Regions from separate parts of the Kribbella sp. NPDC031520 genome, predicted to be linked through region 1. Evidence: predicted binding sites of a transcription regulator. Region 1 holds the regulator's gene; the other holds the start of a gene.

Region 1 (5,299 bases):
CGATCTGGACCCGGACCTGGGGCGAGGGCAAGGTCTTCGTCTGCACGGTCGGCCACAAGCTGGACGACCTGGAGACGCCCGAGGTCCGGACGATCATCGAGCGGGGGCTGCTGTGGGCGAGCAAGTGACCGGCGTCGGCATCGTCGGTACGGGCGTCATCTCCGGCACGTACCTGGACCACCTGGCGAAGCTCTCCGGCGTCGACGTGGTCGCCGTCGCGGACCTGGACGTTTCGCGCGCGCAGGCGATCGCCGACAAGCACCCGGGCATCCGCGCGTTGTCACCGGAGGAGCTGTACGCGGCCGACGACGTCGACATCGTCCTCAACCTCACCATCCCGGCGGCCCACGCCGCGGTGCACCAGGCCGCGCTGGCCGCGGGCAAGCACGTGTACGGCGAGAAGCCGCTGGCCATGGACCGTACCGAGGCGGAGCCGCTGCTGAAGTACGCCGCTGCCAACGACCTGCGGATCGGCTGTGCGCCGGACACGGTCCTCGGCACCGGCACCCAGACGGCTCGTGCGGTGATCGATCGCGGTGACATCGGTACCCCGCACGCGGCGACCGCGTTCATGGTGACCCCCGGCCACGAGCTGTGGCACCCGGCGCCGGAGTTCTACTACCAGCCCGGCGGCGGCCCGGTCCTCGACATGGGCCCGTACTACGTGACCAGCTTGGTCACCCTGCTCGGGCCGGTCGTCCGGGTGACGGCCCGCGCGGGCCGGGCGAAACAGCAGCGGAAGATCCACACCGGGCCACGCGCCGGGACCGTGTTCGACGTGGAGGTGCCGACGCACGTCACTGGCGTACTGGAGCACGAGTCCGGCGCATTGACCACCGTGCTGATGTCGTTCGACGTCTGGGCCGGGCGGCTGCCCCGGATCGAGGTCCACGGGACGGACGGCAGCCTGTCGGTGCCGGACCCGAACGGGTTCGACGGGACCGTCGAGATCGTGACGCCGGAGCGCCGCGAGTGGACCGAGGTGCCGGTCGCCGGTGGATACGCCGGGGCCGGTCGCGGGGTCGGAGTCGCGGACATGGCCCGGGCGATCCGGAACGGTGAACCGCACCGCGCGACCGGGGAGCTGGCGTACCACGTGCTCGACGTACTGGAGTCGTTCGTCGACTCCGCGGTCCAGGATCAGCCGCTTGATGTGGTCAGTACAGTGACGCGTCCGGCGCCCGTTCCGTTGGGAGCCTCGCCCGAGACCGCCTAGACTGGCACTCCGAACCACGGAGTGCCAGGAGCCGGAGAGGGTGGTGGGCGTGCTGGACGACCGCAAGCTGGATGTGCTCCGCGCCATCGTCGAGGACTACGTCGCGACCCACGAACCGATCGGGTCGAAGGCGCTCGTCGACCGGCACAACCTCGGTGTCTCCCCGGCCACCGTGCGGAACGACATGGCCGCGCTGGAGGAGGAGGGGTACATCACCCAGCCGCACACCAGCGCCGGCCGGATCCCGACCGACGCCGGGTACCGGCTGTTCGTCGACAAGCTGAGCACGGTCAAGACGCTGTCGGTGGCGGAGAAGAAGGCGATCACGTCGTTCCTGGCCGGTGCGGTCGACCTGGACGACGTGGTCCGCCGGACGGTGCGGTTGCTTGCCCAGATCACCCGCCAGGTCGCCATCGTGCAGTACCCGTCGCTGAACCGGTCGAGCGTGCGGCACATCGAGGTCGTCACGATGAGCCCGCGCCGGCTCCTGCTCGTACTGATCACCAGCAACGGCCGGGTCGAGCAGCGGATCGTCGAACACCCGCAGGACGTCGACGAGCAACTGATCGCGGACCTGCGGTCGCGGCTGAACACGGCGCTCGCCGGCCAGCGGCTGACCGACGCGGCCGCCTCCCTGGCGAGTGTGCCCGACCTGTTCGCGCCGGCCGACCGGTCGCTGGTCTCGTCGATCGTCACCACGCTGTTCGAGGCGTTCACCGACGAGGTCGGCGAGCAGCGGATCGCGGTCGGCGGCGCCGCCAACCTGACCCGGTACGGCGACGACTTCGAGCGGAACGTGAAGCCCGTGCTGGAGGCGCTCGAGGAGCACGTCATCCTGCTGAAGCTGCTCGGCGAGGCGACCAACCCGCAGACGCTGACCGTTCGGATCGGCCACGAGAACCCGTACGAGGAACTGGCCACCACCTCGGTGGTCGCGACCGGGTACGGGTCGAAGTCGGAGGTGCTCGCCACCCTCGGCATCGTCGGGCCGACCCACATGGACTACCCGAGCACGATGGGCGCAGTACGGGCCGTCGCGCGTTATGTGAGCCAGATACTGGCTGAATCCTGATGAAGACAACCCCCTGGTCTGGAGTATGAGCACCGATTACTACGCCGTCCTAGGTGTCACCCGTGACGCGTCACCGGACGAGATCAAGAAGGCGTACCGCAAACTGGCACGTCAGTACCACCCGGACGTGAACGACTCCGAGGACGCGCACCAGAAGTTCCAGGAGATCGGGCGCGCGTTCCAGGTGCTCAGCGACCCGCAGAAGCGGCAGATGCACGACCTCGGCGGCGATCCGTTCGCGACCGCTGGCGCCGGGCCGGGCGGTGCCGGGTTCGGGCAGGCGTTCACGTTCACCGACATCATGGACGCGTTCTTCGGGCAGACCGGCGGCGCGACCCGCGGGCCGCGGCCGCGGACCCGGCGCGGCCAGGACGCGCTGATCCCGTTGCGGATCGACCTGGCCGAGGCCGCCTTCGGTACGACGCGGGAGCTCAAGGTCGACACCGCCGTACTGTGCCCGACCTGTAGCGGGTCCGGCGCGGCGGCCGGGTCCGAGCCGGTGACCTGCGAGATCTGCCACGGACGCGGCGAGGTGACGCACACGCAGCGGTCGTTCCTCGGCGAGGTGCGGACGATGCGTCCCTGCCCGAACTGCCGCGGCTACGGGACCACCATCCCGAACCCGTGCGTCGAGTGCTCCGGCGACGGACGGGTGCGGTCCCGCCGTACCGTCACCGTCAAGATCCCCGGCGGCGTCGACACCGGGACGCGCGTGCAGCTGTCCGGTCAGGGCGAGGTCGGCCCGGGCGGCGGCCCGGCCGGTGACCTGTACGTCGAGATCGAGGTCGAGCCGCACGACATCTTCACCCGCAACGGCGACGACCTGCACTGCACGGTCACGCTCCCGATGACGGCGGCCGCGCTCGGTACGACGATCGACCTGCCGACGCTCGAAGGCGAGACCACTCCGCTGGAGATCCGCCCGGGTACGCAGTCCGGTACGACGCAGACCCTGTCGGCCCGCGGGGTGCCGCGCCTACGCCACGCCGGCCGCGGCGACCTGATCGTCCAGGTCATCGTCGAGACTCCTACCAAGCTCGACGACAGCCAGGCCGACCTGCTCCGCCAGCTGGCCGTCGCCCGCGACGAGGAACGCCCCCAGGGCCAGGTCCAAGCCACCCACAAGACCGTCTTCGGCCGCCTCCGCGACGCCTTCGGCGCCCACTGACGGCCGTGGGTGTCGCGGTGTTCTTCCTCGCCGAGCTGGGCGGGGAAGAACTGGTGCTCGACGGAGCCGAGGGGCGGCATGCGGCTGTCGTACGGCGGATCGGGCCTGGAGAGCGGGTCCGGTTGACGGACGGGCGCGGCGCCTGGGCCGAGGGGCCTGTGGTCGCTGCGTCCAAGGCCGGCGTGACGGTCGCCGTCGACGAGCGGGGGAGTACGCCGGCGGCGGACCCGCGGGTGGTTGTGGTGCAGGCCGTACCGAAGGGGGAGCGGGCCGAGCTCGCGGTGGAGATGCTGACCGAGGTCGGCGTCGACGTGATCGTCCCGTGGAACGCCGACCGCAGCCAGTTCCGCGCCAACCCGGAACGGGTCGAGAAGCTGCTCGCCAAGTGGCGGTCCTGGTCCTTCGAGGCGAGCAAACAATCCCGCCGCACCTGGTTCACCGAGATCGCCCCACTGGCCTCCACCGCCGACGTCACCAAGCTCCTGGCGACCGCTGCCCTCCCGGTAGTCCTCCACGAGGAAGCCACCGTTCCGCTGGCCGCTCTCGACGTCCCCACCACAGGCGACCTCGTCCTGGTCGTGGGCCCAGAGGGTGGCATCACCCCCACCGAGCTGAAGTCCTTCGCCGCCACCCCGATCCGACTGGGCGACACAGTCCTGCGAACCTCAACCGCCGGCGTGGCTGCCGCCGCAGCTCTCCTGTCCCGCTCCCGCTGGCGCTAGCCGCGGACAGCTTGCTGGTATGCGGCCAGCATGTTCGCGTCGTCGATGCTGCCGTGGTGGTGCACCTGCTGCCAGAGGCCGTCGTACCTGAAGATTCTCGTGGTACGGATCCGCAGCGGGCGGTCGCCCAGGTAGGTGCCCGTCTCGCGTCCCGCGAACACCACCGAATCGCGCAGCCAGTACGTTGCCGCGTCGCCGAACGTCACCTGGATGTTCAAGCTCCCCGCGAACACCCGCTCGTACAGGTCCCGTACCGCGTCCCGGCCCCGCAGGATCCCGCCGACGGGATTGTTCAACTGCACCAGCGGATCGTCCGCCCAGCCGTCGACCAGGACGTCCAAGTCCTTGTGGTTCAGGGCGTAGTAGAACGTCTCCAACGCGGCCAGCGCTCCCTCCCGCCCCGGCGCCCGCGCCTCCGCCGGCCGTGGGCGGGCATCCGGTCCGAAGTTGTAGTCGACCAGTTCGATCATCACCAGCACCTCGCTAGGCTGTTAGACAGAGACCGAACACAACTGTACGACAAGGATCGAACACTATGGCCGTCGAGTCCGCCAGAGCCCGGACGCTCACGCATGCTGACCCGGCCGGGGTGCCGTTGCAGGCGGCCCTCGACGCGCTCGCGGACCCGGTCCGGCGTTCGATCCTGCGCGATCTCGCGTCGCACGACGACTGGACCCGCGCCTGCGGCACGTTCGACCTGCCCGTGAAGAAGGCGACCGCCAGCCACCACTTCGCCGTACTGCGCTCCGCCGGCCTGATCGAGCAACGCGACGAGGGCGCCCGCCGCCTCAACCGCCTCCGCCGGTCCGAGTTCGACGCTGTCTTCCCGGGGCTGCTCGCGGCCACCATCGACCGCGCTGACTGACCACAGCCGGAACTCTTACAAACCCCGAACACAGCTCCGGCCGTCCTCGAACAACCGTCGGCGAGAGTTGGACTCGTCCGTTCGGGAGATGACGAGGAGAACGAAGATGCGCAGGTCTGTCCGCGGAACCCTGGCGGCCGGTACGTCGGTCGTCGTCCTGGCGGGTGGGATCGTCGCCGGTACGACGGTCGCATCGGCCGACCCGACGCCGACCCCGGCACCGACGTACAAGCAGGTGACGCTCAGCCCGGAGGAG
Region 2 (5,299 bases), on a different contig from region 1:
GATCCGTGCTCGACGTCTGGCCAGACGGACCGGACTACGTACTCGATCTGGTCGGCGCGCGGACGGCGGTGGATTCGCTACAGGTCGTACGGCGCGGTGGAACGGTCTGCGTGGCGGGATCGCTCAGCGGCTGGCTGATCGAGGCGTTCGAGCCGATCGCGATGATCCCGACCGGGACCCGGCTGACCGCCTTCCACAGCGAGACGATGCGGGGACGGTCCGACGTACTGCAGCGGATCGTCGACGAGGTCGAGGCCGGCGTCTACCGGCCGAACGTCGATCGCGTGTTCAGGCTGGACGCGATCGCGGCGGCGCACAGCTACATGGAGGACGATCAGGCGACCGGCAAGGTGGTCGTCACCCTGCGGCAGGAGTAGGCGACCGCGTCCCGGCCGATCCGCGTGACGATCAAGGTCGCGTTCGCTGAGCCCTTCGGCGCGAGCTTCTTGCGTAGCTGCGCCGGGTCGAGGTCGACCCCACGCTTCTTGATCTCCAACGTCCCGATGCCTCGCGTACGCACCCAGGAACGCAACGCCTTCTCCTTGTAGGGCAGTTCTTCCAGCACCTCGTACGAAGACGCCAGTGGAGTCGGGACGTACGTCGCTGACGTCACATAAGCAATGCGTGGATCCAGCAGCCACCCGTCGACCGCCGCGGCGACCGCGGTGACGAGACCGGCCCTGACGACAGCGCCGTCCGGCTCGTAGATGTACTGCCCTACCGGCCCGCTGTCGGCTTCCGGTGCGTCCGTGACGCTGACTCCGCCCGGTAGCAGCGTGGCGCGACGAGAGACACCTGTGAAGAGCTGCCCCGACCAGAGGGCTGCCTCCTTCACCTCGCCGGCGTCGCTGATCCACTCTGCTTCCACGCCATCGGGGATCGCGTCGTGCGGGATGCCCGGCGCGACCTTCACACAGGCGGTCCGCTCGAGCAGACCCGTCACGAACGACCACGGTGGCGAGTAGGCGTTGTGGTCGAACACGCGTCGCCCGTCGGCACGACGAGCCGGGTCCGCGAACACGACGTCGTACGGCGTGAGGTCTGTCGACTCGGCCTCACCTACCAGTACGGCGCCTGGCAGCTCCAGCGCGGACAGGTTGGCGCGGGCGGTGGCTGCTGTCTCTGGATCGCGTTCTACGCCAGTGACCCGTAGTCCGGCGCGTGCTGCGGTGATGAGATCGCCGCCGATACCGCAGCCCAGGTCGACGACACTGGCGCCAGGCAGGGTCGTCGCGAGTCGGTTGGCACGATGGGTGGCGACGGTGGTGCGGGTGGCCTGCTCCAGACCGTCCGGTGTGAAGTACATGCGCTCCGCATCCGGTCCGAACTTGGCTACAGCCCGGTGGCGTAGTGCGGCCTGGGTGACCGCAGCCGTGACGAGCGTTGCGTCGTACTGGCGCCTGAGCTTCTCCACGAGCTGTAGCTCGTTGCCCGGGCGGAACTCGGTGCAGGCCGCGGCCAGCACCTCGGCGCCCGGCCCGTCCAGCAACGCGGTGACAGTCACGCGGCAACTTTAGAGGGGGCTGGAACAGCCCCCGCTCCAGCTGCGGGTTGCCATCGAGTACAGGCGCCAGTTCATCGCGGAGCGGGTCTTGGGACCGTAGATGCCGTCCACCACGAGGTGATGCTTGCTCTGGACCGCCTTGATCGCTGCCCGGGTCTTGCTGCCGTAGATGCCGTCGACGGCGAGTTTGGTGCCGTAGCAGAAGTTCAGGTTGCGCTGGAGGACCAGGATCGCGGTCTCGGGGTCGCCTGTGCGGTTGGATCCGCGGAACGGGTCGTCGCCATACATGAGGTTGCACGTAGTGCTGGAGCTGCCGAGAAGCGACGGCACCGGGATGCCCCAGCTGCGGTTGACCGGTACGAGCCTCGCCGACCTGCACTGCGGTAGCGCGGCTGCTGCCTTCAGCTCGGCCGCGGTCGCGTCGTGAGAGACGGGCTGATCCTTCTGAGGCGTGCTCGGTGCTGCCGCAGGCGCGCCGGACGCAGCGGGGGACTCGTGCTTCGAAGCGTTGGCTGCGACGGCTCCCACAGCGACCGCACCGACCGCCGCGAGCACGGCGATGGTCTTACCGGACAGCTTGGGTAGCCGCATAGCAACATTCTGTACTGGTGCCGTCACCCGGGCCAGTACGTCCGCTGCTGAGATTCCTTTGGCACTCGAGTTGACCGAGTGCTAATCGCGGCCTAGATTCGGTGTTGGCACTCTCGGTGTGAGGGTGCCAGCGGTCCGGCCTCTGACCCCCGCGACGGCAGGGGAGCGCGACCACATGCCACAGACAAGCGAAATCGACCGTGGAGGTCAGCAAGTGTCGGTCACGATCAAGCCGCTCGAGGACCGTGTCCTCGTCGCGCCGCTCGAAGCCGAGCAGACCACGAAGTCCGGTCTGGTGATCCCGGACACCGCCAAGGAGAAGCCGCAGGAGGGCGAGATCCTCGCCGTCGGCCCGGGCCGGATCGACGACAACGGCAACCGCGTCCCGCTGGACGTTTCCGTCGGCGACAAGGTCATCTACTCCAAGTACGGCGGTACCGAGGTCAAGTACGACGGCCAGGACTACCTGATCCTGGGCGCCCGCGACATCCTCGCAGTCGTCAGCAAGTGACGTCCGCCCGCTGTTCCTGACTGACACCGCCCCGGGGCCTCTGGCACCGGGGCGGAGTGGGTCCGGGGCGGAGTGGGTCCGAGCCTGCAACGAGAGATATTCAGAAAAGGACTGGTTTTCTTCATGCCGAAGATCCTCGAGTTCGACGAGAACGCACGGCGCGCGCTGGAGCGCGGCGTCGACAAGCTCGCGAACACGGTGAAGGTGACGCTGGGGCCCAAGGGCCGCTACGTCGTCCTGGACAAGAAGTGGGGCGCCCCGACCATCACCAACGACGGTGTCACCGTCGCCCGTGAGGTCGAGCTGGACGACCCGTTCGAGAACCTTGGTGCGCAACTGGCCAAGGAGGTCGCCACCAAGACCAACGACATTGCCGGTGACGGCACCACCACCGCGACGGTGCTGGCGCAGGCACTGGTGCACGAGGGCCTGCGGGCGGTCGCCGCCGGGGTCAACCCGATGGGCCTGAAGAAGGGCATCGAAGCGGCCATCGAGGCCGTGTCGGCCAAGCTGATCGAGACCGCCCGGCCGGTCGACGACAAGGGCGACATGGCCCACGTCGCCACCATCTCCGCCCGGGACGCCGAGATCGGCACCCTGATCGCGGACGCCTTCGACAAGGTCGGCAAGGACGGTGTGATCACCGTCGAGGAGTCGAACACCTTCGGTACCGAACTCGAGTTCACCGAGGGGATGCAGTTCGACAAGGGCTACATCTCGCCGTACTTCATCACCGACGCCGAGGCCGGCGAAGCGGTGCTGGAGGACCCGTACATCCTGATCCACCAGGGCAAGGTCTCCGCGATCGCGGACCTGCTGCCGCTGCTGGAGAAGGTCGTGCAGTCCGGCAAGGCGCTGCTGATCATCGCCGAGGACGTCGAGGCCGAGGCGCTGTCCACCCTGGTGGTGAACAAGATCCGCGGCAACTTCACCTCGGTCGCCGTCAAGGCGCCGGGCTTCGGTGACCGCCGCAAGGCGATGCTGGAGGACCTGGCCGCGCTCACCGGCGCTCAGGTCGTCGCCCCCGAGGTCGGGCTGAAGCTCGACCAGGTCGGCCTCGAGGTGCTCGGTTCGGCCCGCCGGATCGTCGTCTCCAAGGACAACACGACCGTCGTCGAGGGTTCCGGCAAGGCCGAGGACATCGAGGGCCGGGTCAACCAGATCAAGTCCGAGATCGAGCGCACCGACTCCGACTGGGACCGCGAGAAGCTGCAGGAGCGGCTGGCCAAGCTGGCCGGTGGCGTCTGCGTGATCAAGGTCGGCGCGGCCACCGAGGTCGAGCTGAAGGAGAAGAAGCACCGCATCGAGGACGCCGTGTCGGCGACCCGTGCGGCGATCGAGGAGGGCATCGTCGCCGGTGGCGGCTCCGCCCTGGTGCACGCGGCAGCCGTGCTGGACAAGGGCCTGGACCTGGAGGGTGACGAGCTCGCCGGTGTCCGGATCGTCCGCAAGGCGATCGTCGAGCCGCTGCGCTGGATCGCCGAGAACGGCGGCTACGAGGGGTACGTCGTGACCGCCAAGGTCGCGGAGCTCGAGTCCGGCAGCGGCTTCAACGCCGCCACCGGTGAGTACGGCGACCTGCTGGCCCAGGGCGTGCTGGACCCGGTCAAGGTGACCCGGTCCGCGCTCGCCAACGCCGGCTCGATCGCCGCACTCCTGCTGACCACCGAGACCCTGGTGGTCGACAAGCCCGAGGATGAAGAGCCCGCCGCAGCCGGCCACGGCCACGGCCACGGTCACTGACCCTCAGGGCAGTAGTTCCACAGCACCCCAGCACCGCCCGGCAGCCCCGCTGCCGGGCGGTGCTCTGCATGTACGGTCCCGGCTTTGGGTGTGCGGGGTGGGATCTGGTGGGATGGGTGGGTGCTGATTCGTGAGCGGCGTGACGGCGACCTGGCGGTGTGTGTCGAGCTCTTGCGCTCCGTACACGAACGAGGCGGCTATCCGATCAACTGGCCGGCTGAGCCGGGGCGGTGGTTGACGCCGGAGGATGCGCTGGGGTGCTGGGTTGCGGTCGACGGGGAGCGGGTTCTCGGGCATGTGGTGTTGACTGCTGTCGGGGAGCGGGCTGAGGTGGAACGACTGTTCGTGGATCCGGAGCTGGGCCGGCGGGGGATCGGGCGGGGATTGCTCGAGCATTGCGTCCGTACGGCGGCCGAGCTCGGGCGGGAGTTGTCGCTCGAGGTGGTGGACAACCGCGGGCCCGCGGTACAGCTGTACCGGCGGGCCGGGTGGGCCGAGGCCGGTCGTACGCCGATCGACTGGGGCGGCGAATCCGCCACCGAGCTGATCCGATTTACGGCACCGGCGAACCTGACTCGTCAGTAGTGACAGATTGTGATCAAAACAAGGGTTTGACCATGGTTCTCCACTAGGCAAGGAGAGTTGAGCGCTGTACCGTCTGTCAGGCTGACCGGTCTGAACACGAGGGGGCGAGGGGTGACAGAGGTCAAAGTGCCTGACACCCACGACCGGGTCGAGCTCAGGGATCTTGCCGCGCTGGCCGGCGACGGGGACCGCACAGCTCTCAACGACCTGCTCACGAGGGTGCGCGCTGTGGCGCACCGTTACGTACGGTCCCGTCTGTGGACCTATCCCGGCGGCGCCGACATGGTCGACGACGTCGCGCAAGAGGTTTGTGTCGCGGTGTTCGGCGCGCTCGGCCGGTATCGTGACGAGGGGAGGCCTTTCGA

Evidence for each region. Region 1 encodes HrcA, which represses chaperone genes, less so after heat shock. Its sites were predicted from a motif close to TTGGCACTCGNNNNNNNCGAGTGCCAA; they were not measured.
Region 2: a site for HrcA is predicted at 2,154-2,180, ahead of groES (co-chaperone GroES). Genes of this name have one in related genera too.

What each region holds. Positions count from the first base shown of each region.
Region 1 is NZ_JBVIKS010000006.1:412,598-417,896, forward strand. It holds gene ACZ5BU_RS30935 (ThuA domain-containing protein) at 1-128, shown strand, start outside; gene ACZ5BU_RS30940 (Gfo/Idh/MocA family protein) at 113-1,216, shown strand; gene hrcA (heat-inducible transcriptional repressor HrcA) at 1,266-2,288, shown strand; gene dnaJ (molecular chaperone DnaJ) at 2,314-3,456, shown strand; gene ACZ5BU_RS30955 (16S rRNA (uracil(1498)-N(3))-methyltransferase) at 3,462-4,178, shown strand; gene ACZ5BU_RS30960 (YybH family protein) at 4,175-4,648, opposite strand; gene ACZ5BU_RS30965 (ArsR/SmtB family transcription factor) at 4,714-5,043, shown strand; gene ACZ5BU_RS30970 (hypothetical protein) at 5,150-5,299, shown strand, end outside.
Region 2 is NZ_JBVIKS010000001.1:1,002,360-1,007,658, reverse strand. It holds gene ACZ5BU_RS04990 (zinc-binding dehydrogenase) at 1-377, shown strand, start outside; gene ACZ5BU_RS04985 (class I SAM-dependent methyltransferase) at 335-1,504, opposite strand; gene ACZ5BU_RS04980 (peptidoglycan-binding domain-containing protein) at 1,514-2,095, opposite strand; gene groES (co-chaperone GroES) at 2,310-2,606, shown strand; gene groL (chaperonin GroEL) at 2,730-4,349, shown strand; gene ACZ5BU_RS04965 (GNAT family N-acetyltransferase) at 4,470-4,934, shown strand; gene shbA (RNA polymerase sigma factor ShbA) at 4,992-5,299, shown strand, end outside.